Regions from separate parts of the Streptomyces sp. NBC_01261 genome, predicted to be linked through region 3. Evidence: riboswitches for the same ligand, from Rfam matches in the RefSeq annotation. Region 3 holds a riboswitch; each other region holds the start of a gene.

Region 1 (10,118 bases), 7.2 Mb from region 3:
AACGACCCCGACACCCCGAACTCCCGCCCCCGACCACGTAGTTCACCTCCTCGCCCGGGCCACCGAAGCCGCCGTCTACACCGGGGACCTGAGACGGTGTCGGGAGGCGGCGGCCGTCGCCTCCCGCGTCGGGATCGTGCCGCACGGGACGCTCGGGGGACTGGCTGCCGCATTCGAGGGGCGGTACGAGGACGCGCGGGATCTGCTCAAGGCCGCTGCCGGGAGGTGTGGGCCCGGAGGGGACCCCACCCTCCTCATCCATGCCGGGATCGCCGCGTTGATGCTCGGGGATCACACCCGTGCCACCACCGCCACCGTGCGGGCGGTGGCCTCGGCGCGGGCACGGGGTGCGACCGTGGTCGTGGCGCAGGCGATGGAGTTTCGGGCTTACGCCGAGTTCTGGACCGGGCATCCGAAGGCCGCCGAGTCGGCTACGGCCGATGCTCTGTGGCAGGCCCACGCCACCGGGCAGGACAACGGAGCCTGTCATCTGCAGGCCGCGCTCGCCATGTTCGCGGCGCTCACCGGGGACGCCGACGTGTGCCGGGAACGTGCCGCCGCCGCTCGTTCGTACGCCCTCGGCCGTGGGCTGGGGCTGCCCGCCGCCCTCGCTCAGTGGGCGCTCGCCTATCTCGACCTGAGCAGTGGTCGGTTCGCCGCCGCCGCGGCCCGGCTGCGTGCGCTCGCCGGGTTCGGGCCCGGGCACGGGCACCGGGCGATCCGGCATCTGGCCACCCCGCACTACGTGGAGGCCGCCGTCCGTAGCGGCGACACCCGTATCGCCCGTGCCGCACACGCCGACTACGACCGCTGGGCACGTGCCGTCCGCAGCCCCGACGACCTTGCCCTGAGCGCCCGTTGCCGGGCTCTGCTGGCCCCCGGCGACGAAGCCGTCGAGCACTACCGCATCGCCCTCGACCTGCACGCGCGCGGCACCCGTGACTTCGAACGAGCCCGTACGGAGCTGCTGTTCGGCGCCGCGCTGCGTCGGCTGCGTCGGCGTACCGAGGCTCGCGACCGGCTGCACACCTCGCTGGAGGCCTTCGAGTCCTTCGGCGCCCCGCACTGCGCCGCCCAGGCCCGCGCCGAACTCCGCGCCCTCGGCACACCGGTGGCCCCGACCGCCCTCCCCACACCGGGTGCGCTCGACCCGACCACCCGCCTGACCGCCCAGCAACTCATGGTCGCCCGCATGGCAGCCGACGGCGCCACCAACCGCGAGATCGCCGTCCGCCTCGCCCTCAGCCCCCGCACGATCGACCACCATCTACGCGGCGTCTTCAGCCGGTTGGGCATCCGGTCGCGGATCGAACTGGTACGGCTGCTGGCGGAAGGAGAGGCCTCGTAGGCCGGACCCGGACCGCGTCGGACCGGCCTGGCGCCGTTTCCGCCGAGGGCGGTCCTTTGAGCGGTGCCACGTGAGAGACGCGACGGGCGAGGCGGTGCCAGCCGGAGGCTGGGCGGTGGGAGTCCGTCGAGCAGGGGTCCACGGGCCGTGCCGCGTGCGATTCGTGGCGCAGCGCGGGGCTGTGTCTGCCGTGGCGCGGTCTCTCCTGGACCGGCTCAACCGCCCTGCGTCCGACTCCAGTTGGCGGCGCCGCGCCGCCCTTGCCCGCCGCGGTCTCCTCAACCGCGCCAGGCCCGACGACAGTCGATGGTGCCATCGCCACGGTGTCTGCCGGACCGCACAGCCCCCGACCCGCTCCTCGCAACGCTGCCGCCCCGAAGCCGAAGGGCATGCCCCCAGCCCAGCGGACCGACCGACCCTCCGGCCGTCCGCCGAACAGGACGGCCCTAGACCGCGCCCCCACCCCAAGCAGCCGGAGCCTCCCGCACCCCGAACCCCTCCGCATCCCACACCCCGTCAAGCCGTTCCGCCACCCAACTCGGCGCCGCTGCACGGAAGTCCACCGGTGCCAGTGCCCCCGCCCCTTCGGGCAACGCCCCGAGCAACGGAGCCCCCGCCACCTTCGGCAGGTCGGCCACATTGCAACGTGACGCCAGATCAGGTGAGTTGGGCCAGCTGCCGATCACCAAGCCCAGCAGATCAAGCCCCTGGGAACGGAGTTCACGGGCTGTCAGTTCCGTCGTGTTCAGGGTGCCGAGGCCCGCCGACGTCACCACCAGGACCGGGGCCCCCAGCAGCCGCGCCGCGTCCGCCAGCGTGCCGCACTCCTCGTCGAACCGTACGAGCAGCCCGCCCGCGCCCTCGACCAGCACCAGGTCGTGCTCGGCGGCCAACTTCTGGGCGGCTTCCGCGATTTCGTGCGGGTGTACCGGTGCCAGACCGGCCCGGCGCGCGGCCGTGCCGGGGGCCAACGGCTCGGGGTACCGGGCGAGTTCGGTCGCCGTGACCGCGCCCGCGAGCCTCGCGACCTCGTCGGCGTCCCCGCGCTCGTCCGGCCGTAGGCCCGTCTGGGCGGCCTTCAGGACGGCTACCGTGCGGCCGGCTGCGAGCGCTGCCGCCGCGACCGCCGCCGTGGTGATCGTCTTGCCGACCTCCGTGCCCGTGCCCGTGATCACCAGTACCGACATGTCATCCCTCTCGTGCGGCCGCGCACACCGCGCGGGCGATCCGAGCCAGGTCGGCGTCGCCCGTGACGTACGGCGGCATCGTGTAGACGAGGTCGCGGAACGGCCGTAGCCACACGCCCTCGCGTACGGCCGCGTCCGTGGCGGCCTTCATGTCCACGTCGTGGTCGAGCTGGACCACGCCGATGGCGCCGAGGACGCGGACGTCCCGGACGCCGGGGAGCTGAGCGGCCGGGGCCAGGCCCTCCCACAGGCCCGTCTCGATGCGCTTGACCTCCGTCAACCAGTCCTGGTTCAGGAGGAGTTCGAGCGAGGCACAGGCCACGGCCGCCGCCAGCGGGTTGCCCATGAAGGTCGGGCCGTGGGCGAGGACCGGTACCTCGCCCCGCGAGATGCCCTCGGCGACGCGTGACGTGCACAGCGTCGCCGCCATCGTCATGTAGCCGCCGGTCAGCGCCTTGCCCACGCACATCACGTCCGGCGTCACCGCCGCGTGCTCCGCCGCGAACAGCGCGCCCGTGCGGCCGAAACCCGTCGCGATCTCGTCGAACACCAGCAGCACATCGTGCTCGTCGCACGCCTCGCGCAGCACCCGCAGATACGCGGGGGAGTGGAACCGCATCCCGCCCGCGCCCTGCACCACCGGCTCCACGATCACCGCGGCCAGTTCGTGCGCGTGCCGTCCGATCAGCTCGCGCAGGTGGTCGGCGTACGACTCCTCGTACTCGGTCGGTGGCGCGTCCGCGAACACCTGGCGCGGGAGCACCCCCGACCACAGCTCGTGCATCCCGCCCTCGGGGTCGCACACCGACATCGGCTGCCAGGTGTCGCCGTGGTAGCCGCCGCGCCAGGTCAGCAGGCGCTGTTTCGCGGGGCGGCCGAGCGAGCGCCAGTACTGGAGGCACATCTTCACCGCGACCTCGACCGACACCGAGCCCGAGTCGGCGAGGAAGACGTGTTCCAGGCCGTCGGGTGACATGTCGACAAGGAGCTTCGCCAGGCGTACGGCGGGCTCGTGGGTGAGCCCGCCGAACATGACGTGGCTCATCCGGCCGAGCTGCTCGTGCGCGGCCTCGTTGAGCACGGGGTGGTTGTAGCCGTGGATCGCCGACCACCAGGACGACATCCCGTCGACCAACTCGCCCCCGCCGCCCGCCAGTCGGAGCCGCACCCCGCTCGCCGACTCCACGACGAGCGGGTCGACCCGGCCGGGCATCGGACCGTACGGATGCCAGACGTGCCGCCGGTCCAGCTCCAGCAGCTCCGGGACGGGCAGGTGGCCGATCGGGTCAGGCATTGGGCGCGATGTCCGTTCCGGCACCTCGACGGCGTACGGAGACCAGATCCCGGCGGACCTCGTCGACCGGCGGCGCGGAGGCGGCCGTAGCCGCGGCGGCGGGAGCGGAACCGCAGACTCCGGCTTCCTCGTGCCCGCCGCAGCCGCCAGTGGCGCCCTCGTGCCCACCGCACCCGGCGTCGGCTCCGTCGTGCGAGCCGCAGCCGCCCGCCGTCACGGTCGCCCGGTGGTCCGGCAGCGTCACCTCGCCCGCGCCCTCCACCTCGAAGCCCGCGTCCGCGATCATCTCCAGGTCGGCGTGGCCGGCCTGGCCCTCACTGGTGAGGTAGTCGCCGAGGAAGATCGAGTTGGCGAGGTTCAGGGCGAGGGGCTGCATCGTGCGCAGGTGGACCTCACGGCCGCCCGCGATACGGACCTCGACGTCCGGGCAGACGAAGCGGACCATCGCGAGGATGCGCAGACAGCGCTGCGGGGTGAGGTGCCACTCGGCGGCGAGCGGGGTGCCCTCCATCGGGATCAGGAAGTTGACCGGTACCGAGTCGGGGTCCAGCTCGCGCAGGGAGAAGACGACGTCGATCAGGTCCTCGTCCGTCTCGCCCATGCCGGCGATCAGGCCGGAACAGGCGGACAGACCGGCCGCGTGCGCCTTCTGCACCGTGTCGACGCGGTCGGCGTACGTGTGGGTGGTGGTGATGTCCCCGTACGTCGACTCGGACGTGTTGAGGTTGTGGTTGTACGCGTCCGCGCCGGCCTCGCGCAGCCGGTCGGCCTGGCCGTCGGAGAGCAGACCGAGGCAGGCGCACACCTCGACGCCCTCGTTCTGGTCCTTGATCGCCTTGATGGTGCCGGCGACCCGGTCCACGTCCCGGTCGGTCGGACCCCGGCCGGAGGCGACCAGGCAGACGCGCTTGGCGCCTCCGGCCACACCGGCCGCCGCGGCCTTCGAGGCGGCGTCGGGTTTCAGCCACGTGTACTTCAGGATCTCGGCCTTGGAGCCGAGCCGCTGCGAGCAGTACGAGCAGTCCTCGGGGCACAGGCCGGACTTCAGGTTGACGAGATAGTTGAGCTTCACCCGTCGGCCGAACCAGTGCCGGCGCACCTTTCCGGCCGCGGCCACGACATCCAGCAGGTCGTCGTCCGAGGTGGCGAGGACGGCGAGAGCTTCCGCGCGGGTCGGCAGCTCGCGCCGAAGCCCCTTGTCCACGAGCGTGTTCAGCAGGTCCATGAGATCCGATCCTGTCCTACGGGACCACTTGCGGCCAAGGAGAGAATGCACAAGACATGGGGCTGGGCGTGTGGGTATCACCACACCATGGGCGGCTCGTCGTCCGATTAGTGTCTGTGCACTGCCTACAAAAGCCCGGAGGAACCATGGCGTTCGGCTGGATCGACGAGCAGGCGGAGCAGCGCCGTCGCGCCGGGCTCGTACGGACCCTGCGGCCCCGGCCCGCCGACTCGCCGCTCCTCGATCTCGCGAGCAACGACTACCTGGGTCTGGCCCATCACCCCGAGGTCGTCGAGGGCGCCGCCGACGCGGCGCGGACCTGGGGCGGTGGGTCGACCGGGTCGCGGCTCGTCACCGGTACGACCGAGCTGCATGCCCAACTGGAGCGCGAGCTGGCCGAGTTCACCGGGTTCGAGGCCGCCCTCGTCTTCTCCTCCGGCTACGCGGCCAACCTCGCCACGGTCACCACGCTCGCGCCGCACGGCTCGCTGATCGTCTCCGACGCGGGCAACCACGCCTCGCTCATCGACGGCTGCCGACTGGCCCGGGGGGCGACCCAGGTCGTAGGGCATGCCGATCCGGACGGGGTGCGCAAGACGCTGCGGACGCACGACGGGCAGGCTGTCGTCGTGTCCGACTCGGTGTTCTCCGTGGACGGCGACGCGGCGCCGGTGGGGGCGCTCGCCGAGGCGTGCCGGGAGTTCGGGGCGGGGCTGCTGCTCGACGACGCGCACGGGCTCGGGGTGCTGGGCGCGGGCGGGCGGGGGGCGCCGTACGCGGCGGGGCTCGCGGGGGCCGAGGACGTGGTCGTGACGGTGACCTTGTCCAAGTCGCTCGGCAGTCAGGGCGGGGCCGTGCTCGGGCCGGCGCGGGTCATCGACCATCTGGTCAACGCGGCGCGGACGTTCATCTTCGACACGGGGCTCGCGCCCGCCGCCGCGGGCGCGGCGCTGGCGGCACTCACCCTGCTGCGGCGCGAACCCGAGCGGGCCGCCCGGGCCCGCGCCGTGGCGAGTGAGCTGCACACGCGTCTCACCGCCGCGGGTCTGGAAGCGGTGCGTCCGGACGCCGCCGTGGTGTCGGTGCGTGCGCCGTCCCCGGAGGGGGCCGTGCAGTGGGCGGCCGACTGCCGTACGGCAGGGCTGGCCGTGGGCTGCTTCCGTCCTCCTTCCGTGCCCGACGGCATCTCACGGCTCAGGCTGACCGCCCGAGCGGACCTCTCCGGGGCCGAGATCGAACGCGCTGTACGTGTGATCGGCGAGACGCGACCATGAGTCGGCGTGACACGGTCGTGCGTCGCTGACAGGCGGATCGGTCAGTGGAACGTGGCGAGGAAGCCCGTCCAGCTCGCGGGGGAGAAGAGCAGGGCGGGTCCTTGCGGGTCCTTCGAGTCGCGTACGGCGAGCAGCCCCGCGCGGGGGCCTGAGCGCGGACGAGCCGCCTCGACGCAGTTGTTCGCTCCCGTGCTGTGGCTGCTGCGCAGCCACCGCACACCGGACAGTTCAGAACTGGAAGGTACGTTCCGAGGCAGTGCAGACATGGTGCCTCCTTACGCGCCGTCACCTATCCCGGCGATGTAATCCGACGAATCATCGGGCGAAAGGGCGTGGAACTGAAGGGTGCTGAAGGCCTCGCTGTAGGCCTCTAGGTCTTCTTTCCGTTCGAGGTAGAGGCTACTCGTCAAGTGGTCTAGAACAACCACGTCCAGATCAGAAGTGCTCGGAAAGGAGAAGATAACGAAAGGTCCGGTGATGCCGATGTGTGCTCCTGCGGCGAACGGCAGTACCTGAAGCCTCACTTGGGGCAGCCTGGCCGCCTCCACGAGCCGGTCCAGCTGACGTGCCATCACCCCCGGCCCGCCGACCTCGCGCCGCAGCACCGCCTCGTCGAGGACCACGCTCAGCTCCAGCGGCGGATCCGCGCGCAGCACGTCCTGCCGGGCCAATCGCACCTGTACCAGCGCGTCGAGCCGCTCGGGGCCGTCGTTGTCGGGGCCCCCTACGGCTGCCCGGGTCACCGCCCGGGCGTACTCGGGGGTCTGCAGCAGGCCGGGGACCACCGAGGTCTCCAGGGTGCGGAGCGTGCTGGCCTGTGACTCCAGGCTGATGAAGTCCCGGTAGGCGGGCGGCAGTACACCGCGATAGGCGTGCCACCAGTGGTGCCGGCCGCCGCCGTCGTCGGAGCCGGCCAACACGAGGAGCATGTCCCGAAGGTGTGGGTCGCCGACCTGGTAGACGTCGAGGAGTAACCGGACGTCGGGCGGTTTCACGCCACTCGCGCCGGTCTCGATGCGGCTCACCTTCGACTGGTGCCAGCCGACCAACCGGGCCGCCTCACCGCTGGTGAGCCCCGCTTCCGCACGCAACGCGCGCAGTTCCGCGCCCAGTTTCCGGCGGCGCACCGCGGGACCGTACTGCATGGGTTTCTCCTTACTCCTTCCGAGCCGCCCAAATACGGTCTGGGGTCGCAGAGTTCACCGCTTCGAGCGACAGATATATGCATATCTTGGTGGATCGCCACCGTTACCGACGAGGTAATGGCAGTCTGGCGAAGAAGCACCAGTCCGGGACCGTACTCGAACCATCCGCTCCGTGTCGGACACCGGTCCCGCGGGAAAGGGACGACCGCGCCATGGCAGACCATCTGGAAGCATCCGTCACTCTGCCGAGCGATCCCGCCTCGGTCTCCACCGCCCGCACCTATGTCGTCGGGACCCTGGTGGAATGGGGACTTCCGGCGGACACGGAGGTCGCCGACACCATCCGCCTCATCGTCTCCGAACTCGCCACCAACGCCGTACAGCACACCTTCGGGCAGTCACCCACCTTCACGGTGGACATGGAGCTGGAGCGTGACGAACGGCTGCGCATCGGGGTCACCGACAGCCATCCCCGGTTCCCGAAACGCCTGCCGGCCGCCGTCCAGCAGGACAACGGCCGAGGCATGGTGATCATCCGCTGGCTGACCGCGGAGTGCGGCGGCAAACTCAAGGTCCGGCCCACCCTGGAGGGCGGCAAGACCGTCTCCATCGAGGTGCCCTGGACGGTACCGGCCCGACCGGTGACCACGGCGGGCCAGCAGGAGCCGTAGAGCCGCCGTCTTCCGAACGCCTCCGTCCCGAACGTCCCTGGACACCCGAGGGGGGTGGCGGCCTGTCAGGTGGCCGCCACCCCCCTCGGGAGATTCGGACAGGCCCTAGCTGACCCGGCCGTACCAGACGCTCTTGGTCCAGATCTTCTGCAGCCTCACCACGTCCCCGGTCTTCGGGGCGTGCCAGATCTTTCCCTTGCCGGCGTAGATGCCGACGTGGTAGACGCTGGAGCCCGAGTGGAAGAAGACGAGGTCCCCGGCCTTGCGGCTCTTGGCCGAGATGTGGTGGGACTTGTTGTACTGCTGGGCCGCCGTACGGGGCAGTTTCTTGCCTGCCTTCTTGTACGAGTACAGCGTGAGCCCGGAGCAGTCGAAGCGGCCCGGTCCGGTGGCCCCGTACCTGTACGGGGCGCCCTTCTTGGACGCCGCGACCTGGAGTGCCTTCGTCGCGGGTGTCGCGGCCGCGGCGTCGGATGCGACGCCCGGTATCACGACGGAGCCGCCCACGGCGGCGATGGCGAAGGCCGAGGCCGTACCGGCCCTGACCATCAGCGACGGGACACGATTGAGCGCAGTCATGCGCAACCCTTCGTCAGCCGCCTGTGAAAGATGACCTGTCGGATTCGGGCTGACAAAGTTGCCCGGCCGCTGACGCGGCTTCACCCCAAGGGCTGCTCGACCCGGTCATGGCGTGACCGTCCCGGCGACCCGTCGTGCTTGGGTCCTCCACTCCTGCCGATGCACTCCTGTCGACCTGTCATCCGGGTGGCGGCAGGACTCGGCGTCCGCCCGGATCGCCCCGCCGCTGCGGCGGGGTCTTGTCGTCAGACAGGGATCTTCACCTATGAATGTCCGAAAAGCCCAACGGAACCGGGGATTTGTGGGGTTACTCACCACTCACCCGTTCGGGTGGACAGCCCCGTGTTCGAAGGGGTGTCGAGGGGTGCCAGGCCCTCGGACCAGCACCGGAACGCTTCATACGGCCCTGGGGCTACGCGTGTTGCGCAACCCGGACGGCCGTATGGACGGAGCGGCGACTACTCCGATCGGGGGTACGCCGTTCGGCTCGTTTCGCCCCCGGCCGGGACGGCTCCGGGTCCGTCAACTGTCGGAGGACGCGGGGATGGTGACGCGAGCCGTGCGGCGCTCCCCGTCCAGCACGCGCAGCGCCCGCGCGAGAGTCGGGGCGTGCAGTTCGGTCTCGCCCCGCTGGTGCATCAGCGCCAGCGCGTCCCGCAGCTCGGTGGCCTTGGCCACGAGCGCCTGAGCGGCCCTCAGGCCACGGTACGTGTCACCGTCGTGCGCCGGGTTGATACGGCCGAGCAGGTCGGCCACATCCAGATAACGGTCGATCAACTCGCCCTCGGCGCGTGTCAGTGCGGGCAGCGGAGGCAGTTCCGGCGGCAGCATCGTCGGCTCACTCCCCGCCCGGCTCGGTGAGCGAGATCCTGCGGGTCGACACGATCCGGTCCACCAACCCGTATTCCAGAGCCTGTTGGGCATCCATGATCCGGTCCCGCTCGATGTCCGCGCTCACCTGCGCCACCGTCCGTCCCGTGTGCAGGGCGAGCAGTTCCTCCAGTTGGACCCGCGTGCGTGCCAACTCCCCGGCCTGGATGGCGAGATCACTCGCCTGACCCTGGATCGGCTCGGGGAACGAGGGCTGGTGGATCACCACCCGCGCCCCCGGCAGCGCCGACCGCTTGCCCGGCGTGCCCGCCGCCAGCAGCACCGCCGCGGACGAGCCGGCTTGGCCCAGGCAGATCGTCTCCACGTCGCAACTGACGAACTGAAGGGTGTCGTAGATCGCCGACATCGCGGTGAACGAGCCGCCGGGCGAGTTGATGTACAGCGAGATGTCCCGGTCCGGTGCCTGGTATTCGAGGTGCATGAACTGGGCCATCACGTCGTTCGCCGAGATGTCGTCGATCGGCGTCCCGAGGAACACGATCCGCTCCTCCAGCAGCTTCGAGT
Region 2 (10,118 bases), 950 kb from region 3:
GCGACCACCTCACGCCAGGGGACCTGCGCGTCGCCGATCTCCTGCGCGAAACGCTCCTCGCCCAGCAGGCTGACCAGCGCCGGGTCGGCCGTGTACGCGGCACGGATGCGGTCGAGGAAGGAGGCGCGGATGATGCAGCCGCCGCGCCAGATCCCGGCGACCGCGGCCAGGTCGATCGACCAGTCGAACTCGGTCGCCGCGTCCTGGATCATCTTCCAGCCCTGGTCGTAGGCGATGACCTTCGAGGCGTACAGCGCCTGTTCGACCTGGGCGGTGAACCGGTCGGCCTCGGTACGGCTCAGCGGGGGAGTGGTGCCGCCGGGCAGACCGCGGTAGGCGGCGCGCAGGTCGCCCTGGCTGGACGAGGCGCGCGCGAAGGTGGCCTGCGCGATCGCGGTGACCGGCGAACCCAGCTCCAGCGCGGTCTGCACGGTCCAGCGACCGGTGCCCTTCTGCCCGGCCGCGTCGGTGACGATGTCGACGAACGCCTTGCCGGTCTCCGCGTCGGTGTGGCCGAGGACCTCGGCGGTGATCTCGATCAGATACGAACCCAGCCGCCCCTCGTTCCAGCGGCGGAAGACGTCCGCGATCTCGGCCGGTGTGTAGCCGCCGACCTGGCGCAGCAGGTCGTACGCCTCGGCGATGAGCTGCATGTCGGCGTACTCGATGCCGTTGTGCACCATCTTCACGAAGTGCCCGGCGCCGTCGGTCCCGATGTGCGTGGAACAGGGCTCGCCGTCGACCTTCGCGCTGACGGACTCGAACATCGGACCCAGCACGGCGTACGACTCCGCCGAACCGCCGGGCATGATGGACGGCCCGTTCAACGCGCCCTCCTCGCCGCCGGAGACCCCGGCGCCGACGAAGTGCAGGCCCTTGTCGCGCAGGGCCGCCTCGCGGCGGCGGGTGTCGGCGAAGTGCGCGTTGCCGCCGTCGATGATCATGTCGCCGGGTTCCATGAGCGCGGCGAACTCGTCGATCACGGCGTCGGTGGCCGGACCGGCCTGCACCATGATCATCAGGCGGCGGGGCTTTTCGAGCGCGGCCACGAACTCCTGTGCCGTCTCGGCCGGGACGAAGGCGCCCTCGTCGCCGTACTCCTTCATCAACTCATGGGTGCGGTGCGGCGATCGGTTGTGGACGGCCACCGTGTAGCCGTTGCGGGCGAAGTTGCGTGCGAGGTTGCGGCCCATCACGCCGAGGCCGGTGACGCCGATCTGGGCGGTTCCGTCGGCGGCGGGGTCGTGCGGTGCGGATGCGTTCATGGGGTGCCTGTTCTCCGAGTCGGTGACGTGGCGGGTCGGCGCTGGGCGCCCATGACCGCAGGTACGTCTGTGATCGCGAAATCACTCGAAGTGCGGGCCCCCGATTCGTAATTCCTTCCGGGGCCGGGTCGTCGGACCGCGCTCTCAGCAGCCCGAACCGGTCGGGGTGAACTCCACGCGCGCGTGCTCGTCCGCGATGCGCGCCTCGTCGTAGGCGGAGCGCGTGACCTGGTACCAGACGTCGTCCTTCGCGGTGTTGCCGCCGACGTCGTCGAGGCTCACGCACCACCGCTCCGCGCGGACGATCCGGGTGTACGTCTCGGTGCCGCTGCGCACCTTCGAGCACTCCCGGGATCGCTCCGTGGTGTACCAGGTGCGGGTCTTCTTCTTGGAGCCCGATCCCGAACTGGACGTGTGCCGGACCTTCTTGGAGGCGGACGCGCACTTGGTGACGGTGTGCGGGCGCGTGCCCTTCGCCGTCTGCTTGGCGAGGTGCCGGACCGAGTCACGGAGCCCCGTCACCGTGTCGGGGGTGGGCCGGGCCTTCTGCGCGGTGCTCGAACTGCCCTGCCCGGCACCGGACACGGACCGCGTGCTGTCGTCGCTTCCGCTCCCGCCCCCGCATGCGCCGAGCGCTCCGACCAGAAGTGCTGTCAGTCCGCCCACTATCCATCGCTTGGTGAACATGCCCCCGCCCCCTGTGAAGTGGAAACGGTCAGCGTAACTGATCACCGGGCGGCGTCAGTTGGAGGCGAGCGCGAACTGCCGCTGCCGCAAGGTGCCTACGGTAGCCGGAGCTTCCAACACGCCCTGAAGGCGCTGGAGTTGCCGCGAGCCGGTCGTGGCCGCGCGGCCACTACCGGTGGCGAAGACGTACAGCCGCAGCAGCAGGAAGCGGGCGAGGCCGGCCAGCCCCGAAGCGCTGAGGTACACGAACTGCTCGGTCAGCATCCCGGGCGACGACTGCACCAGGTGCAGGACGAACATCGCGGCGCAGGTCACCCCGTAGGCCGCCGCGGCCGAGCCCGCCGACTGCCAGTGCCGACGCCATCCGGCGCGCCGGCCCGAGCCGAAGGTGAAACGTGCGTGGAGTTCCGTGCACAGGAGGGTGGAGACGACGGTGATCAGCGCATTCGCCAGCGCCCATGGCAGCCGCTCGGCCAGCAGGGCCACGGCGCCGCTGGAGAGGAGCCCGACACCGCCGCCCAGCGCCACGAACCGGGCGAAGGAGGCGAGCGGACCGGGAGCGGCCGGGGTCCGGGGCGCGTCGTCCATGGCGGTCTCCATCCGCTCCGTACGATGCGCCTCGGTGATGAGGCCGCGTAAGCTTGCTTGACTTACTCAACTATAGCGGATTGATTGAGTTACGCAAGTACACTTTCGAGGGGAGGGAACCGGGGGGACCGGGGACCCCCACGCACAGACGGCCTACGTACAATGCGGCCTGATCATGGGTGAGTCACTGGTGAGATGCGCGACGTTCAACGTGCTGCACGGCAGGCGGATCCAGCCGGACGGCTGCCCGAACCCCGCTGCCCCCGGCGACCCCTCGGCGCCCCTCGCCGAAGCCGTCGCGTCCCTGGATGCCGACGTGGTGGCGCTCCAGGAGATCGACTGCCTCCAGGAACGGTCGGGCGGCGTCGATCAGGCGGCCGTCGCCGCCGACGCGATGGACGCACACGACTGGCGATACGCGACGGCACTGCACTGCCGTTCCGTGCCCGGCCAGGGCTGGGTCCCCGACCCGACCGAGCCCGGGATGCGCGTCTACGGACCCGGGGCTCGGCAGCCCGAAGTCCCTTCGCACGGGCTGGCGTTGCTGACCCGGCTCCCGGTCCACGAATGGCGGGCCCTACGGCTCCCGGCGGCGCCCTTCGGTATGCCCTTGCGGGTCGCCGGGCAGGCCGCTCCCGTCCTGGCGCGGGATCAGCCCCGGGCCGCCCTGGCCGCCGTACTGGAGGGACCGCACGGCCCGTTCACCGTCGTGGCCGTCCATCTCTCGTTCGTGCCGGGGTGGAACATCGGGCAACTGCGCACCGTGCGCCGCTGGATCGCCGATCTGCCCCAACCCCGGGTACTGATGGGCGACTTCAACCTCTTCGGCGCCCTTCCCCGGTTCACCCTGAACGCGACCGCGCCGCGTGGCTGGCGGAGTTCGGTGCGGCGGGCGACCTTTCCGTCGCACCGGCCGCTCGTCCAGCTCGACCACATCCTGGCGACGGGGCTCGGCGCGGACGCCGTAGGGACGGCGCACGCACCGAGGACGGCGATCTCGGATCACCGGCCGTTGGTGGTGGAATTGGCGCTCTGAGTCAGTTCCAGAGGGGGTAGGTCACCGTGTGCTGGAACTTGTCCGGCCTCGCGCCGGGGTACGTCAGGGTGATCTCGGTGTACTGCCGCGCCTGCGGGTGCCGCTTCCAGGTCCGCGTGGTGTCGAGCCGGACGGTGACCGGGAACGAGTGGAACTTGCCCACCGCGCAATAGGGCTTGCAGTCGTTCACCCAGTTGACGCCCGTGGCCGTCGCGGAGTTGCCGTTCCAGGACGTCCAACGCAGCGACGCGAGGCGGCTGTTGCCGTCGCCGCAGGCGAGCATGAAGTCGGTGGGGCGCACCTGGGGATGCCACAGGCAGTCGACGAGTACGGGGTCCTGGAGCTGCCGGTGGGCGGTCGCCGGTACCGTGCTCGGGGCCGCCGACGAGGTGCCGACGGCCGGCCCGAGCAGGGCTGCGGCACACAGCGTGACGATTCCGACCATGGTGTGTTTGTACATGTCCGCTCCCGGCCGCCTCTTCGTCCTCGTCGCCCCGCACCAGCGGTGGGCCCGCCTGCCGGTGCGCGGTCGTCGTGTCTCTGTCGACGCTACGACCGTGTCCCAGGATGCACCACTCGTACGGGTCTATGACACGGTTGGCCGGGAGTGTCGCGGGGTGTGCGGTCGGGGCCGGGAAATGCCCGGCCCCGACCGGATCAGGCGGGCCGTACGGCGCCCCGGATGGCGGCGGCACCGGCGTGGAAGATCGACTCCTCGCGTATCGGCGTACCCGGGCTCGGCGCGTGGATCATGAGGCCGTTGCCGGTGTAGAGGCCGACGTGGTCGATGCTGTCGTAGAAGAAGATCAGGTCGCCGGGGCGGATGTCCGTCAGCGGGACGAGGGCGCCGGCGCCCGACTGTTCCTGGGCGGTGCGCGGGAGGAGGACGCCCGCGGCCTTCCAGGCGGCCTGGGTGAGGCTGGAGCAGTCGTACGCGTCCGGTCCGGCCGCGCCCCACAGGCAGGGCCTGCCGATCTGTGCGCGGGCGAAGGCGAGCGCGGTGGCGGTCTTGCTCTGCGTGCCCGCGTCCGGCGCGGCGGGGACGGCCGTGGTGCTGGTCATCGGGCTCATGGCCGGGGCCGGGGGGAGAAGGATCTCCGGGGCCATCGGCGGAGCCGTGGGCAGCGTGAACTCGGGGAGGACGGCCGGGGCCGAGGCGAAGGAGACCTCGGCGGCGGGGGCGATCGGCTGCCACTCCTGCCGCGGCGGGCGCCAGTCCGGTTCCGGCGTGGGGTACCAGGCGGGCTGGGCCGCGGGCTGCTCGGTGACCATGGGCATCTGCCCGGTGGACCACGCGGGCTGCTCGGTCACCACAGGGAACTGCCCGGTGGACCAGGTCTGCTGCTCGGTGACCATGGGCACCTGCCCGGTCGACCAGGCGGGCTGCTCGGCCACCATCGGGATCTGGCCGGTGGACCAGGTCGCCTCGGGGGCCGGCCAAGGCGTCTCCGGGGTCGCCCAAGGGGCACTCGCCGGGGCGGGTTCGGTACGCGGAGCGGCGATGTACGGGAGCAGCTCCAGGTCCGCGGTGAGCGGGTCGAAGGCCGGCGCCGGGGTGGCCGCGACGGCGAACTGCTGTGCCTCCACGACGGGCGTGGGCGGTACCTCGATGGCGGGCACGGGCGGCAGGTCGAGGACGGTCGCCTGCGGCATCTGAGCCATCTGCTGCATGTACGGCAGCTGAGGCGACTGGAGTGCCTGCGGCGCGGTGATCTGCGGCATCTGGAGTGACTGCGGAGCGGCGGGCGGCAGCGCGGCGATCGGTCCGGCCGTCAACTCCGCGACGGGCGCGGCGAGTTGAGGGGTGGCGGGTTCCGGTGCACCGGTCCCCGCGGTCAGTTCGGCCACGGCGCGGCTGGACTGCGCCTCAAGCGCTCGGGCGCCGCCCTCGGGCTCGGGGCGTCGCTCGGGCCGGGGTGCCGCCGAGCGGGCGGGAGTCCTGCCGGGCGGCAGTTTCGCCGGTACGGTCGGGCCCAGTTGGGCACGAGCGCGGTCGAACAACTGCCGAGTGACGGCGTCCTGGGCGGGGTCGGAAGGACGCGACGCGCTGGGACGGGGCTCGGCGCGCTTGCGCTGGCCGCCGGACATCTTGCGTGTGGCGTTGTAGTTTCCGGTGGCCGTCTCGGCCCTGTCGTAAAGGGAGTTGATCCGCCGCTGGACTTCGTCACGGCTGGGTCGGTCGTCCACGGTGGGGCCACTGCCTCCGGTGCGCGTGCGTCGTTCTGCCGGCATGGCAGACGTGCTCCTTCCGTATCGCGCCTACCGGGTTAGCTGTCGGGTTCGGGCGGCCGATCACGGAAGGATTGCCCTACGACCCTTGCCCGGACGGGCAATTGGGTCGATTCACCCCAAGTCGGTGGGTCCCCGGCTCCGGCTGTCGCGAGCGACACACCGGACTCGGCGCAAACCGTGCGGCCCGGCGCTGATCGCCGGAGTAGGTCGTACGGTCTGAGCGTCAACTTAGCCAACGTGTGTGCCTCGTGTGAAGGTTGAAGCGCGATATGTCCGATACGTTTTTGTGACCTTTACCTCGCTCGGATACTTCAGCTGCGCGCATCGAGGGCTCATGGGCCCGCCGAGCCGGGTGATCCATATGAGGTCGCTATGAATTTCTGGGACGGTTGAACACACTGGCGTCCCGCTCCGTATGGGAACGGGGGATTTCCATGCCGGGACGATCCGGGCCGACCGATACGTGTAGGAGCAACTTCCTTGGCACGCAACACGCGCAGACGCCCAACGGGCGCACGACGCGCGACGATGGCAGCAGTCGCCCTGATGCTGGGCGGCGGAGGACTGGTGGCGGCGAACGTCTACGCGTCGGCGTCCGAGGGCGGTTGGGGCGGTGACTCGTCTCAGCAAGGGTCTCCCGACGCGGCATCGAGTGGCGCGACGATCGACTGCCCGGACATCGGCACCCAGTTGACGTCCGTCCCCGACGAGGCGAAGACCGAGGTCGACGCCCAACTCGCGCTTCTGGACCAGCAGATAACCGAGGCCTATCAGAAACTGAAGGACTCGACGGAGTCCATACGCCAGGACGCCTCTTTCGCCGACAACGCGATCATGAATCCGTTGAAGGAGAAGCGGGCCGCGACCATCGGGCGGATCGACGACGCCATCGACCGCGTCGGGGATCGCCCGGAGGGTCTCGACGCGCTCGCCGGCTGCACACTGATCGCCCCCACGAACGGCGACGACAACGGCAGCGGGGGTGACCAGAGCGGCAGCGCCGACCCGACCGGCCAGGGCCAGCAGCAGGGTGACGGCCAGGGGCAGCAGGGGAACCAGCAGTCCGCGAACGGGCCGGTCGCCTCGGACTACGCGGACATCACCTCCGTGCAGCCCAACGTGAACACCCCGCAGGACCAGTCCGACGCCTCCCGCGGCACGTTCGTCACCGCGTGCGGTGTGAACGAGAACGGCCTGTTCAACTCGGACAACGTGATCGTCGCGCCCGGAGTCACCAACGGCGCCCACCACTTCCACGACTACGTCGGCAACCAGTCGAACAACGCCTTCGCGAGCGACGACGACCTGGCGAAGGCCGACACGAGTTGCGAGAACCCGGGCGACAAGTCCACTTACTACTGGCCCGTGTTGCGCCTCCAGAACGGCAAGCAGGAGCGGGACGCGGACAAGCCCGGCGGCGGCACCGAGGGCAACTCCGGTCAGATCGTGACCGCGAAGGCGGCCACGCTGACGTTCGTGGGCAACCCGAAGAGCAAGGTCGTCGCGATGCCGCGCCTCCTGCGCATCATCACCGGCGACGCCAAGGCCTTCGTCAACGGCCCGGCCAACGCCAACGCCTCCTGGAGCTGCACCGGGTTCGAGGACCGGCAGCTCAAGGACAAGTACCCGCTGTGCCCCGCGGGCAGTGACGTGGTGCGCACCTTCAAGTTCCAGAGCTGCTGGGACGGCCGCAACATCGACAGCGCCAACCACCGCACCCACGTGGCCTTCGAGGCCGCCGACGGCTCCTGCCCGACGGGCTTCGAGGCCATTCCGCAGCTGGTGCAGCGGATCGTCTACGACGTGGACGCGCCGAGCCTCCAGGACGGCGGCAGGACGAGCCCGCTGTTCGCGGTGGACTCCTTCCCCGAGCAGCAGCACAAGCCCGTCACCGACCACGGCGACTTCATCAACGTCTTCGACGAGGGCCTGATGAAGGACATGGTCAACTGCATCAACAACGGCGACAAGTGCGGCGCCGGGACGAACGACGACCCCGGGGGCTCGGGTGGCGGCTCCGGTTCGGGTGGCGGCTCCGGGAACGGTGGGGGTTCCGGTGAACCGCAGGAGTCCCCGTCGGCCACCGAATCCGCTACGGCGGCGCCGACGGCCACCGCGTCCGACGAGCCCGCCGGGAACGGCGGCAACCAGGGCAACGGCGGCAACGGCGGCAACGGCGGCAACGGTGGCAGCGCCGGGAACGGTGACAACGGCGGCAAGGGTGACCAGCCCACCGCGGACCCCGCGACCAGCGCCCCGGACACCGAGACCAACGCCCCCGAGCCCACCGACGTCCAGACCACCGAACCCGGTGACCTGACGACGGCGGTCTCGGTCCCCAAGGCGGACACGAAGACCGAAGGGTCCAAGTCGAGCGAGACGCAGGGGAGTTCGGACAACGGCTCCGGCGGTCAGGTCGGCAGCGCCGCGACGACACCGCCCGCCTCGTCCTCGGGCGGGGAGAGCTACGCCGCCGTAGGCCCCAACCAGCCGCAGGCACAGGGCGGGTTGGCGGAGACCGGCGCGAATCTGTGGCCCGCGGTGGCCGGCGCGCTGCTGCTCGTCGCCGGATTCGTGGTGCTGTACCGAGGCAAGCGCAGTACCCGCTGACACAGCGCACTCAGGCGCACGTAGGTGACAACGACGGCCCGGCCGCCCCCACTTGGGGGTGGCCGGGCCGTCACACGTTCAGCGGGCGGGGGCAGAGGGCCTCAGACAGCCGGGGCTGGATACGTGGGGTACTCGACCCCGGAGACGTGCTGGACGACCCGGACCACCTGGCAGGAGTAGCCGAACTCGTTGTCGTACCAGAGGTAGAGGATCGCGTTGTCGCCGTCGACCTTGGTGGCGCCCGCGTCGATGATCGAGGCGTGGCGCGAACCCATGAAGTCGCTCGACACCGCGTCGGGGGCGGTGGTGAAGTCGATCTGCCGCTTGAGCGGCGAGGTGAGCGAGACATCGCGGAGGTAGTCGAGGACCTCGGCGCGGGTCGTCTCGCGGCCGAGCCGGAGGCTGAGGATCGCGATCGAGACGTCCGGCACCGGGACCCGGATCGAGCTGCCGGTGATCGGCGCCTTCAGGTCGGGCAGCGCCTTGGCTACGGCGGAGGCGGCACCGGTCTCGGTGATCACCATGTTCAGCGGCGCCGAACGGCCCCGCCGGTCGGCCTTGTGGTAATTGTCCAGCAGGTTCTGGTCGTTGGTGAACGAGTGGACGGTCTCCACATGGCCGCGCAGCACGCCGTACTCGTCGGCCATCGCCTTCAGCGGCGGCACGATCGCGTTGGTCGTGCAGGAGGCGCAGGACAGGATCTGCTCGTCCGGCTTGATCGTGTCGTGGTTGACGCCGTGCACGATGTTCGGGACGTCGCCCTTGCCGGGCGCGGTCAGTACGACCTTGTCGATGCCGGGCCGCAGATGCTGCGAAAGTCCCTCCCGGTCACGCCACTTGCCCGTGTTGTCGATGAGGATGGCGTCCTTGATGCCGTACGCCGTGTAGTCGACCTCGGACGGGTCGCCCGCGTAGATCACCTTGATCTCGTTGCCGTTGGCGATGATCGTGTTGCTCGCCTCGTCGACGGTGATCGTGCCCTGGAACTGGCCGTGGATCGAGTCGCGGCGCAGCAGCGAGGCCCGCTTCACGATGTCCTGGTCGCCACCCTGTCGTACGACGATGGCGCGCAGCCGCAGACCGTTGCCCGAGCCGGCCTTCTCGATGAGCAGGCGGGCGACCAGGCGCCCGATGCGGCCGAAGCCGTAGAGGACGACGTCGCGGCCCTCGCGGCGCTCGATCTTGTTGGCGCCGGTGGCGCCGGCGACGGCCTCGGCGGTGAACTCCTCGACGGAGAGACCGCGTTCGTCGCTGCGGTGGGTCGCGGCGAGCATGCCGATGTCGATCTGCGAGGGGCCCAGGTCGAGCGCCGTGAGCGTCCGCAGGTAGGGGAGGGTCTCGACGACGGAGAGCTCCTCGCCGGCGATCTGGCGGGCGAACCGGTGGGTCTTGAGGATGCTGACCACCGACTTGTTGACCAGGGAGCGGCTGTGCAGCAGGACCGTGACGTCCCGCTCGCGGTGCAGCTTCCCGATCATCGGGATCATCGACTCCGCGATCTCCTCGCGGGTCTTCCAGTTGGTGAACGAGTCCTCGTTGACAGGCACAGATTTCTCTTTCGAGCTAGGCGGCGCTCATATGCTAACCCGCTGTTCATCTGCCCGTTCAGCAGGGGTACCGCCCGGCCCGTAGCGGGCCCGGACAGCCGAGAGGGCCCTGCCGACGCGCGTCGGCAGGGCCCTCTCGGCTGTACTGGTGTC
Region 3 (10,118 bases):
CGAGTTCGGCCAGCAGGTGGATCACGTCGGCGACGGCGTGGCCGCGCAGGGTGCCGTCGATCGGCGGCACGAGTTTGACGCGGGAGTACTGCTCGACCTCGGCGATGGCGGAGCGCAGCACCTCGGTCATGGAGACCGGGTTGCTCCACTGCCGGCGGGAGACGGCGCCGCCGAGGACGGCGAGGTTCTCGGCGTGGCGGCGGATGCGGGTGGCGAGGTGGTCGACGTGGAAGAGGCCCTTGAGCAGGTCGGGGTCCTCGATCTCGTTCTCCAGTTCGTCGAGGATGGAGATCTCGCGGTGCACGAGGGACTGCAGGCGCCGGGCGAGGTTGACGAAGACCTCGACCTTCTGTTCGCTGCCCGCCTGGCTGGAGAGCTGGGATGCCGCGACGACGGCGGTGACAGCGCCGTCGTGCGCGTGTGCCAGGTCGGCGGCGAGCAGGTCGAAGTCGTCGGCGTCCCCGGGGGGCCTGCTCCGCGGCTTGCGCTGGGGCGGGCCCTCGCCTCGGCGCAGCGCCTCGACCAGGTCGCGCAGATCGGCCTCGCCGCGCGCGCTGTCGCGGCGCAGGGCGCCGATGCGGTCGCTGACGGAACCGGCGGCGCGGCCCGCGGCGACGGCGGCGATCAGGATGCCCGCGAACGTCACCGAGGTGGCTCCGGCGAGGACGCCCCAGAGGGTGAGGCTGGTCCGCGCTCCGGTGGAGCGGACGGTGAACAGGACGGCCGCGCTGGCGCTCAGCGCGACCGCGATGGGCGGCAGCACGGCGAGGCGCAGGAGTTGGGGGCGTATGTGCGTCTCGGGCAGTGCGGGCACGGGGCGAGCGGCCGGTCGCCCGTGCCGGCCGCCCTCACGGCGGTCTGCGCGTGCGGCCGGTGCACGGAGTTGAGACATCGGCGTCCTCGTACTGGTGCGTCGGACCGGTTGGTTCGCGCGGGGTGCGCGATTCGGGCATACGCCATCGCGGTGCCGGTCGAGAGAACCGAAGAATCCGGCCCTGCGTCGCCCGACGGACACTCACAGTAGTCGTCAACGCATCAGGTGCGGTGGGCAGTTGACAAACTCCCCCGGGGGGCGTCCCGCTCTGGTATGAGGCCTCGTACGACAGACCGATAACCCCCTCGACCACACGTCGAAGAAGGACAAAGAATCGATCGCGCCTGATCGGAACCGGTCATGAACAGACGTCAGGGGCCGGGGGGTTCGATACCCCCCGGCCCCTGACATTCGCCTCTCACGCCCCTGCGGCCGAGCCGCAGGGGCAGCTTCCGGGGGCCCGGCCACCCTCTGCCGCACCCCTGAACATCACGGAGCGTGTCGGTCAGCGCTCGTTCGCGAGGTCCAGCTCCGCCGGGGCGGTCGCCGGCTTCGGTTCCGTCGCTTCCGTCTCCACCGGCTTCGGGATCCGCCAGGGGTGGTCGATCGTCCCCCCGAAGGGCCGCCACCACGGGTCCGTCGTCAGGTCGCCGCCCGGTTCGAACGGCTCGCCCGGCCGCGGGGTGGCCACGGCCTGGCCGGCCGCTTCACCCTCGTCCGCGGTCCACTCGCCGGGCTCGGCCCACGGGTGCAGCGCCAAGTTGAACGTGCCCCAGTGGATCGGCAGCAGCACCCCGTGCGGCCGGCCGCCCTGGAGGTCGAGGTGGGCGCGCATGCCCTCCTCGGGCGTCATGTGGATGTCGGGCCAGAACTCGCTGTACGCCCCGATCTGGATCATCGTGGCGTCGAACGGGCCGTGCGCGGCGCCGATGTCCTTGAAGCCCTCGAAGTAGCCGGTGTCTCCGCTGTGGTAGATCCGGTGCTCGTCACCGGCGACCACCCAGGACGCCCAGAGGGTGTGCTGGGTGTTGCGCAGACCGCGCCCGCAGAAGTGCCGGGCCGGGGTGGCGGTCAGGGTGAGGCCGCCGATCTCGGTCTCCTCGTGCCAGTCCAGCTCGCGCAGCCGGTCGGCGGACACGCCCCAGTGCTCCAGGTGGGCGCCGACGCCGAGCGGCACGGCGAACAGGGTGTCCGTGTCGGCCAGCGCCTTGATCGTGGGCATGTCCAAGTGGTCGTAGTGGTCGTGCGAGATGACCACGACGTCGACCGGGCCGAGCGCGGCGATCGGCAGGGGCACCGGGTGCAGCCGCTTGGGTCCGGCGAACGGGAACGGGGAGCAGCGCTCGCCCCAGACCGGGTCGAAGAGGACCCGGTGGCCGTCGATCTCCGCGAGCACGCTGGAGTGCCCCATCCAGGTCAGCCGCAATCCGGTCGCGGCGGGCCTGGCCAGGTCGGCGAGGGTGGTGGCGTGCACCGGCAGCGTGCCGTCGGGCGCGCGGCGGGCGCGCTGCTCCTTGTCGAGGTAGGACTTCCCCATCCCGCGCATCGTGCCGCCGGACGGGCGGACGTTCGTATTGCCCCCGGGGTTCTGGAACACCCCGTCCTTGAAGTGGGGCGATCTGCGGATGCGCGCCAGGCGCTCGCCGCTCGGCTCCGCGCCGAAGGCATCAGGCTGCAACGCGCGGAGCCCGGAGCTCAGCGTACGGAATCCGGTCACGATGCCTCCAGGTCGGGTCGGTCAGGCTTTCCATTATGGTCGACCCCTGTGACAACGCCGCTGCGTCGGCGTCACCGGGGCCGGTTTCCAAGGAAAGACCAAAGTTCCGCGCCGGAGGTTGACACCGCGGGACGGAACTCGCCCTTCCGTCCTGTCCGTACCCGCCCTGCCGGCCGGCGCCCCGAGGAGCCCGTATGACCGCCCCCTTGATGTCGCTCACCTGGACCGACCACGTCACCGGCCGCCAGGGCTTCCTGGTCATCGACAAGCTGGTGCGCGGGGTGTCCAGCGGCGGACTGCGGATGCGGCCGGGCTGCACGCTCGACGAGGTGGCCGGGCTGGCCCGGGGCATGACCATGAAAGAGGCCCTGCACTACGACCCGGAGGGCCGGTACATCCCCCTGGGCGGCGCCAAGGGCGGCATCGACTGCGATCCCCAGGACCCGGTGTCGTACGGCCTCCTCGTGCGCTACCTGCGCGCCATGCGGCCGTACATCGAGAGCTTCTGGACGACGGGCGAGGACCTCGGGCTCACTCAGGACCTGGTCGACCGGGCCGCCGCGGAAGCGGGGCTCGTGTCGTCGATCCAGGCCGTGTATCCGCTGCTCGACGACGAGACGGAGGCGCGGCGGCGGCTCGCGGACGCCTTCGCGGTCGAGGTGGACGGCATCGGTCTCGACGAGCTGGTCGGCGGCTGCGGGGTCGCGGAGTCGGTGCTCGCGGCGCTGGACCGGGCGGGCGTGCCGTACGCGGGGACGCGGGTCGCCGTACAGGGGCTGGGCACCATGGGCGGGGCCACGGCACGGTTCCTCACGCGCGCGGGGTTGTCGATCGTCGCCGTCGCCGACATCAAGGGCACGATCGCGAACCCGGCCGGACTCGACGTGGACGCGCTGCTCGCGGCCCGGGACGCGTACGGCACCGTGGACCGCTCCGCGCTGCGGCTGGGCGACCTCGAACTCCCCGGCGAGGACTGGCTGTCCGTCGAGGCGGAGGTGCTGGTTCCGGCGGCGGTGTCGTACGCGATCGACACCACGAACCAGCAAGGGATCACGGCTCGTTGGATCGTCGAGGCGGCCAACATGCCCGTACTGCCCGAGGCGGAGGAACTGCTCTCCGCGCGCGGGGTGACCGTGCTGCCGGACGTGGTCGTGAACTCCGGGACGAACGCCTGGTGGTGGTGGACCCTGTTCGGGGACATCGGCGCCGACGCGGACGAGGCGTTCGCGCACACCCGGCGTTCGATGCGCGCCCTGATCGACCGGATGCTGGCCCGCGCGGAGGCCGACGGCACGACACCGCGCGCCGCCGCGCACGCCATCGTCGACGACCGGCTGCCGGTCATCGCGGAACGCTTCGGCTGGTACCGGTGACGTACGGGACAACACCCCTGGGGGCGACGGATTAGGGTGACCGCGTGGCGAGAGTGCGGTTGAGTGTGGGGGAACGGCGGGCGGAGTTGCTGCGGGCCGCCGTCGAGCAGATCGAGGCGCGGGGTGTGGCGGCGGTCAGGATCGCCGACGTGGCCGCGGCGCTCGGGGTGAGCAACGCGCTGGTGCTCTATCACTTCTCGACCAAGGAGAAACTGGTCGCCGCCGCGTTCACCTTCGCCGCCGAGGACGACCTCGCGCGTCTCCACAAGCTCCTGGGCCGCCGTACGACCGCGCTGCGCCGACTGCGGGCCGCGGTGCGCTGGTACGCACCGACCGGGCAGGCCAAGGGCTGGCGGCTGTGGATCGAGGGCTGGGCCGTGTCGCTCCGCGAACCCGCCCTCCTGGACGTCACCCGCGATCTCGACCGCCGGTGGAAACAAGCACTCGCGGAGGTCGTCGCCGAGGGAGTGACCGCGGGCGAGTTCCACTGCCCGGATCCGACCACCACCGCCCTGCGCCTGACGGCCCTCCTCGACGGGCTCGCCGTGCAGATGACCGCCTACGGGGGCGCGGTGTCGCGGGCGCGGGCCCTGGAGTGGGTCGACGAGGCGCTCGCACGGGAACTCGGCCTGGAGCGGGCGGCGTTGACCGCTCCCTGAGCCGTTCCCCCAAGAGCCGCCTCTTCGAGGGGTCACCGCCGCACCTGTTGCCGCGGCACCCCGTTACCGTGTCGCCCCGTCAGGCCACCCGCTCGATCCGCATCTTGATGGCGTCCGGCGACAGCGTGCCCTTCGCCTCGGCATGGTCCCCGGAGGACTCGCCCCGCAGCCGGCGCCCGATCCACGGCACCAGGTACTCGCGTGCCCAGTGCACGTCGTCGCGCCTGATGTCGAGCGCGCCGCGCGGCGGCAGCGGGGGCCAGGGCTGATCAGGGTCGGCCGGGACCTCGACGCCGAGGACCTGGCCGGCGCGGAGCGCCACGCGCGTGTGCCCCTCGGGAGAGAGGTGGAGCCGGTCGCCGTCCCAGGCCCGCCGGTCCTGGACCGTCTTCAGGGACCACAGGTCGAGCACGGGGCAGCCGTAGCGGTCGGCGATGGCCCGCACATGTCCGTTGTAGGTGGCGATCTTGCCGCGCAGATGCTTGAGCACGGGTACGCCGCGGGTGTCGAAGCCGGTCGTCACCATGACGGTGCCGACGGCGGCGGTGAGGTCGGCGACCGCGCGTTCGAAGCGTTCGGCGACCTCGTCGGGGTCGGTGCCGGGACGGATGATGTCGTTGCCGCCGGCGGCCAAGGAGACCAGGTCGGGCCCGATCTCCTTGGCCCGGGTGAGCTGGTCCTCCACGATCTGGTCGAGCAGTTTCCCGCGCACCGCGAGGTTGGCGTACTCGAAGTCGCCCTCGGGTCGCCGGTCCGCGAGCAGTACCGCGAACCGGTCGGCCCAGCCGACCATCGCCCCGTCGGGCCCTGGATCGCCGACGCCCTCGGTGAAGCTGTCCCCCACCGCCACGTACGACCCGATCACTGCTCTGTTGTCACTCTTCGAATCGTTAGCCACGGCAACCATAATTCACCCTGAGGTGTGACCTACGCGATCGTATTTAGGGGTTGACGGGCGGTGAGATAAGCCACTTGTAAAGGGTTGTCCAAAGTCGGAATAACCCTCCGATCAGGGGCGTTGACCCCGGAACTGCTCTGCGCCGGGCTCCGGTGTCAGCCGACGGTGACGCCGTGCGAGCGGAGATAGGCGACCGGGTCCACGTCCGAGCCGTAGTACGGCGTGGTCCGGATCTCGAAGTGCAGGTGCGGGCCGGTCACGTTGCCGGTCGCGCCGGAGAGACCTATCTGCTGGCCCTCGGTCACGGTCTGACCGGCCGAGACGGACAGCTGCGACATGTGGGCGTACTGCGAGTACTCGCCGTCCGCGTGCCGGATGACGACCTCGTTGCCGTACGCGCCGTCGTAGGCCGCCGAGACGACCGTGCCCGCGGCGACCGCCTTGACGGTGGTGCCCGTCGGGACGACGAAGTCGACGCCGGTGTGATAGCCGCTGGACCACATGCTGCCCGCGACGTGATAGCCGGTGCCGATGGTGGCGCCGGTCACGGGGAGGGTGTAGCCGGTGGAGGTACTGGTGCCCGTGCTGTCGTCGCTCTGCGCGGCCGAGCTGCTCTTCGCCGAGGAAGAGGAGGACGACGACGAGGACGAAGGAGACGTGGTGCCGGACGACTTGGACGACGTACCGGTGTCCGTCCCGCCCGTCGCGGCCTTCTTGCCGAGGGTCAGCTTCAGGCCCGGGTGGATCAGTGACGGGTCGCCGCCGATGGCCTCACGGTTGTCCTGGTAGATCTTCTTCCAGCCGCCGGTGACGTCCTGCTCGTCGGCGATCTTCGCGAGCCAGTCGCCCGCCTTCACCGAATACGTCTTGACGCCCGCGGTCTTGGCGGTCGCCACCTTCTCCGTCGCCGTCTTCTCTGTCACCGGAAGGGACTGAACGGCCTTTTCCGGAGCGGAAGTCGTGGGCGCGGCATGAGCGCCGGTGGCCCCCATGAGCGGAAGGGCGAGTGCGGCGCCGCCGGTTCCGGCTACGGCCATCGAGCGGGTGAGTCGCTGGGACTTCGGGCGGCGGTGCTTACCCTTCACGGGCATGACGAATTCCTCTCCGGCGCCTGCGAGGTGAGCTGTCGGGTGCGGGCTGGAGATGCCCGGCCGCGCGCTGGTCGCGGCTAAACCCCAAGCCCGTTCCGGAGACCGGAACAGGCGTCTTACCTGTGGGTCCCCCGCTCCTGCCGCATACGGGTGGGTGTGTGCGGAGTCCGGTCGGCGGCAGGATTGGGCGTCCGTCCGGATTGGTGGCGAACGTAAGCGAGGAAGACGCAAAGGGACAAGCAGGAGGTTCCACGGATTTGCGTTTCTTGTGTTTCCCTGTGGGAATTCACCGTCACCCTCCGTGAATTCCCACAGGACTCAACCCCTCAATCCCCCTGTAAAAGCACGTCAATTACGTGAACATGACGAACGACGCACGGTCACGAATATGACGCTGCTCACGTACACAACTCTCAGGTTCCTTTATTCCAGAGCGAGTTGGACGAAGGCTGCAATTGGGACAGAGGGATCAGATGCGACGCAGGCGGATAACCGTCGCATCGAGGTCACCGCGCAGCCCGGTCCGCAGCCCGTGGTGCAACAGCACGGCCCCCCGGTGGACTTCGCCCGTTTCGAGGCATTCGTACGACGCTGCCGGGTCGAGCCCGCGCAGCCGGAGCGCCGGCAGCGGCTCGCCGTAGTGCTGCGCCTGGAGCAGGGCGAGGACGACGGTCTCGTCGCCGCGGACGTACTGCACGGCGCCGAGTCCGCCGCTCGGCGGGCGCAGCCGGTGGAGGTCGCCGTGCTGCACGAGCGGCCGGATCTCCTTGTACAGGTCCACCCACCGGCGGGCCTCGGCGAGTTCCTCCCCGGTCCACTCCGAGAGATCGCCGCCCACGCCGAGCACCCCGGCCATGGCGCTCACGAACCGGAAACGCAGGCTGCTGACGCGGCCGTTGAGCTGGGTGTTCGGGCTGTCGGTGACCCAGGCGGCCATCACGCGCGCGGGGTGGATCTGGCTGAAGCCGTGCTGGATGGCGAGCCGGTCGAGCGGGTCGGTGTTGTCCGAGGTCCACACCTGGTCCGTACGGCTCATGATGCCGAGGTCGATCCGGCCGCCGCCGCCCGAGCAGGACTCGAAGGCCACGCCCGGGTGGGCCGCCCGCAACCGGTCGAACAGGGCGTACAGGGCGCGCACATGGTCGATCCAGAGGCGCTGCGGATAGGCGTCACCGGGCCACCCGGCATCCGTGAAGCAGCGGTTGAAGTCCCACTTCACGTAGTCGATCGGGGCACTGGAGAGCAGCCCGTCGAGCTGCTCCCAGAGGTACTCCTGGACGTCCTCGCGGGCCAGGTTGAGGACGAGCTGATTGCGGAACTCCGTCCGCTTTCGTCCCTCTTGGTACTGCACCCAGTCGGGGTGCGCGCGATACAGGTCGCTGTCCGGGTTGACCATCTCGGGCTCGACCCAGATCCCGAACCGCATGCCGTGCGCGTGGACGCGGTCGGCGAGCGGCTTGAGGCCGGCCGGGAAGCGGTCCGGGTTGGGGGTCCAGTCGCCGAGCCCGGCACGGTCGCTGGTGCGGGCACCGAACCAACCGTCGTCGACCACGAACAGCTCGACCCCGACCGCCGCCGCGCGCTGCGCGAGCGTCTCCTGCTGCTCCTCGGAGATGTCGAACTGCGTGGCCTCCCAGGAGTTGTAGAGCACCGGCCGGTCCTGGTCCGCGTCCGGGATGACGTACGTCCGCTGGTAGTCGTGCCAGGTGCGGCTGGCGCCGCCGAAGCCGGCGTCGCTCCACAGGCCGGCGAAGACGGGGGCCGTGAAGGACTCCCCCGGTGCCAGGAGCAGCAGCCCGGAGTCGTCGTACCCGGCGCCGCCGCCGATCTGCACGCGCGCGTCCGGGAGTTGGGCCACGGCGATCCGCCAGGACCCCGACCAGCCGAGAGCACAGCCGTAGACCTCGCCGCGCTCCTCGGTCGCGTCGGTGTCGAGCGCGACCCAGGGCAGGTGCTGATGCCCGGTGTGGCCGCGACGGCTGCCGATGACCTTCTCACCGTAGGTGAGAGCGGAACGCACCAGCCGGGACTCGGCGGCCCACCGCCCGTGCAGCTGCGACAGCTGCCACCCGTCCCGCTCGGGCAGCGTCCACACGGCGGAGTCGGCGCGCAGCAGCTCCAGTGCCTCGCCCCCGTCGTTGTCGAGAGTCGTCCAGCGCTCCACGACGTCGCCGCGCATCCGGTAGTGCAGCGTGATCGCGAGACCGGTGTCCCGGAAGCGGAGCCGCAGTTCGTCGGCCTCCGTGTCGTACCGCTCGAAGGTCCATTCCGTGCCGCGGCGCTCGGGCGTGCGCACGGACAGGGCGGGGCGTGCGAAGCGGGGGCCACCCTCGACGGGGTACTCCTCTCGGCCGTCGAGCGGGGACTCGAAGGAGGAGCCTTCGGGCAGCGGGCGGGCGGCGAGCTCCTCGGCGTCGGCGAGTGCGATCGCGGGGCCCCAGTGCAGGTGGAGCAGCTCGTCGTCCTCGGTGAGATGGACGGCGTAGCTGCTCGTGGGGCCCGTCAGCACCCACGTACGGCCGTTCTCGGCGATCTCCAGCATCAAGCCCCTCACAGATTCGAACAAGTCCACTCAAGCAGCAACATCATCAATGGCCGGGGGCCTGCGAGGCAACGTCTGTGGACAACTCATGGCCTGTGGAATCGATGTCGTATCGTCGGAAGCGTGCCCGCCGGTGAGCCGCGTCGTCGGGCCGAGTGGGAGGAGTCCTCGTGACGCAGCAGATTCCGTCGACCGAGCCGGAGTTGTCCGGAGTGCGTAATTTCCGGGACGTGGGCGGACTTCCGACGGCGGACGGACGGCGGGTGCGGCACGGGGTGCTGTTCCGCAGTGGTCACCTTGCGCACGCGACCGAGGAGGACGCCGCGTTCCTCGACTCGCTGGGTCTGCACACGATCTTCGACTTCCGCAACGCGTCGGACCAGAAGCTGGAGGGTCCCGATGTCGAACTGCCCGGCGTGCGCAATGTGAATCTGCCGCTGTCGGACCCGGCGGACGGCTCCGAGTTCTGGAAGATGGTCCGCGACGGCGAGATAGACCAACTGCGCGGGATCCTCGGCGGCGACAAGGGCGCCGACCGGATGATCGCCTCGTACCGCACGATCGTCACGGAGCGCACCGCCGAGCACTCCCAGGTGCTGCACGCACTCGCGGAGGACAGTGTTCCCGCGCTGATGCACTGCGCGGCGGGCAAGGACCGCGCGGGCCTCTCGATAGCCGTGACGCTGCTCGCCCTGGGCGTGGAGCGCGAGGCGATCGTGACCGACTACCTGGAGTCGAACGCGAAGCACCGCCGCTACAAGGTGCGCCGCAGCGGCTCCTCCGCCTCGGCCTACTCCCCCGAGGTGATGGAACTCCTCAGCCCTCTCTTCGACGCCCGCGCCGAGTATCTGACGGCCGCTTTCGACACCGTCGAGGAGACCTGGGGCAGCGTGGACGCCTATCTGGAGCAGGGGCTCGGGATCACCCCGGAGCTCCGGGAACGGCTGCGCGAGCGGCTCCTCGACTGAACTCGCGGCTGTGGCCGGCTACTTGGCGCCCACGGAGAACAGCAGGTAGATGAAGG

The links. A riboswitch is a leader RNA that binds a small molecule or an ion and turns the genes downstream of it on or off. The one in region 3 is predicted to bind cyclic di-AMP.
Region 1: another riboswitch for cyclic di-AMP. It lies ahead of OG226_RS41085 (C40 family peptidase); the one in region 3 lies ahead of OG226_RS09025 (M23 family metallopeptidase).
Region 2: another riboswitch for cyclic di-AMP. It lies ahead of OG226_RS04805 (C40 family peptidase); the one in region 3 lies ahead of OG226_RS09025 (M23 family metallopeptidase).

The regions. Positions count from the first base shown of each region.
Region 1 covers NZ_CP108463.1:9,222,209-9,232,326, forward strand. Annotated here, with positions in the region: gene OG226_RS41045 (LuxR C-terminal-related transcriptional regulator) at 1-1,348, shown strand, start outside; gene bioD (dethiobiotin synthase) at 1,795-2,535, opposite strand; gene OG226_RS41055 (adenosylmethionine--8-amino-7-oxononanoate transaminase) at 2,537-3,829, opposite strand; gene bioB (biotin synthase BioB) at 3,822-5,054, opposite strand; gene OG226_RS41065 (8-amino-7-oxononanoate synthase) at 5,201-6,328, shown strand; gene OG226_RS41070 (DUF397 domain-containing protein) at 6,370-6,594, opposite strand; gene OG226_RS41075 (helix-turn-helix domain-containing protein) at 6,604-7,473, opposite strand; gene OG226_RS41080 (ATP-binding protein) at 7,686-8,144, shown strand; gene OG226_RS41085 (C40 family peptidase) at 8,250-8,723, opposite strand; cyclic di-AMP (ydaO/yuaA leader) riboswitch at 8,727-8,906, opposite strand; gene OG226_RS41090 (hypothetical protein) at 9,246-9,554, opposite strand; gene OG226_RS41095 (ATP-dependent Clp protease proteolytic subunit) at 9,562-10,118, opposite strand, start outside.
Region 2 covers NZ_CP108463.1:1,095,727-1,105,844, reverse strand. Annotated here, with positions in the region: gene gndA (NADP-dependent phosphogluconate dehydrogenase) at 1-1,265, opposite strand, end outside; gene OG226_RS04825 (hypothetical protein) at 1,410-1,952, opposite strand; gene OG226_RS04820 (GtrA family protein) at 2,007-2,540, opposite strand; gene OG226_RS04815 (endonuclease/exonuclease/phosphatase family protein) at 2,731-3,576, shown strand; gene OG226_RS04810 (hypothetical protein) at 3,578-4,036, opposite strand; gene OG226_RS04805 (C40 family peptidase) at 4,234-5,808, opposite strand; cyclic di-AMP (ydaO/yuaA leader) riboswitch at 5,817-5,989, opposite strand; gene OG226_RS04800 (DUF1996 domain-containing protein) at 6,337-8,418, shown strand; gene OG226_RS04795 (glyceraldehyde-3-phosphate dehydrogenase) at 8,520-9,965, opposite strand.
Region 3 covers NZ_CP108463.1:2,049,650-2,059,767, forward strand. Annotated here, with positions in the region: gene OG226_RS09000 (sensor histidine kinase) at 1-892, opposite strand, end outside; gene OG226_RS09005 (MBL fold metallo-hydrolase) at 1,320-2,531, opposite strand; gene OG226_RS09010 (glutamate dehydrogenase) at 2,726-3,904, shown strand; gene OG226_RS09015 (TetR/AcrR family transcriptional regulator) at 3,949-4,563, shown strand; gene OG226_RS09020 (SGNH/GDSL hydrolase family protein) at 4,643-5,428, opposite strand; gene OG226_RS09025 (M23 family metallopeptidase) at 5,617-6,552, opposite strand; cyclic di-AMP (ydaO/yuaA leader) riboswitch at 6,557-6,719, opposite strand; gene OG226_RS09030 (alpha-galactosidase) at 7,022-9,094, opposite strand; gene OG226_RS09035 (tyrosine-protein phosphatase) at 9,265-10,062, shown strand; gene OG226_RS09040 (DUF6126 family protein) at 10,081-10,118, opposite strand, start outside.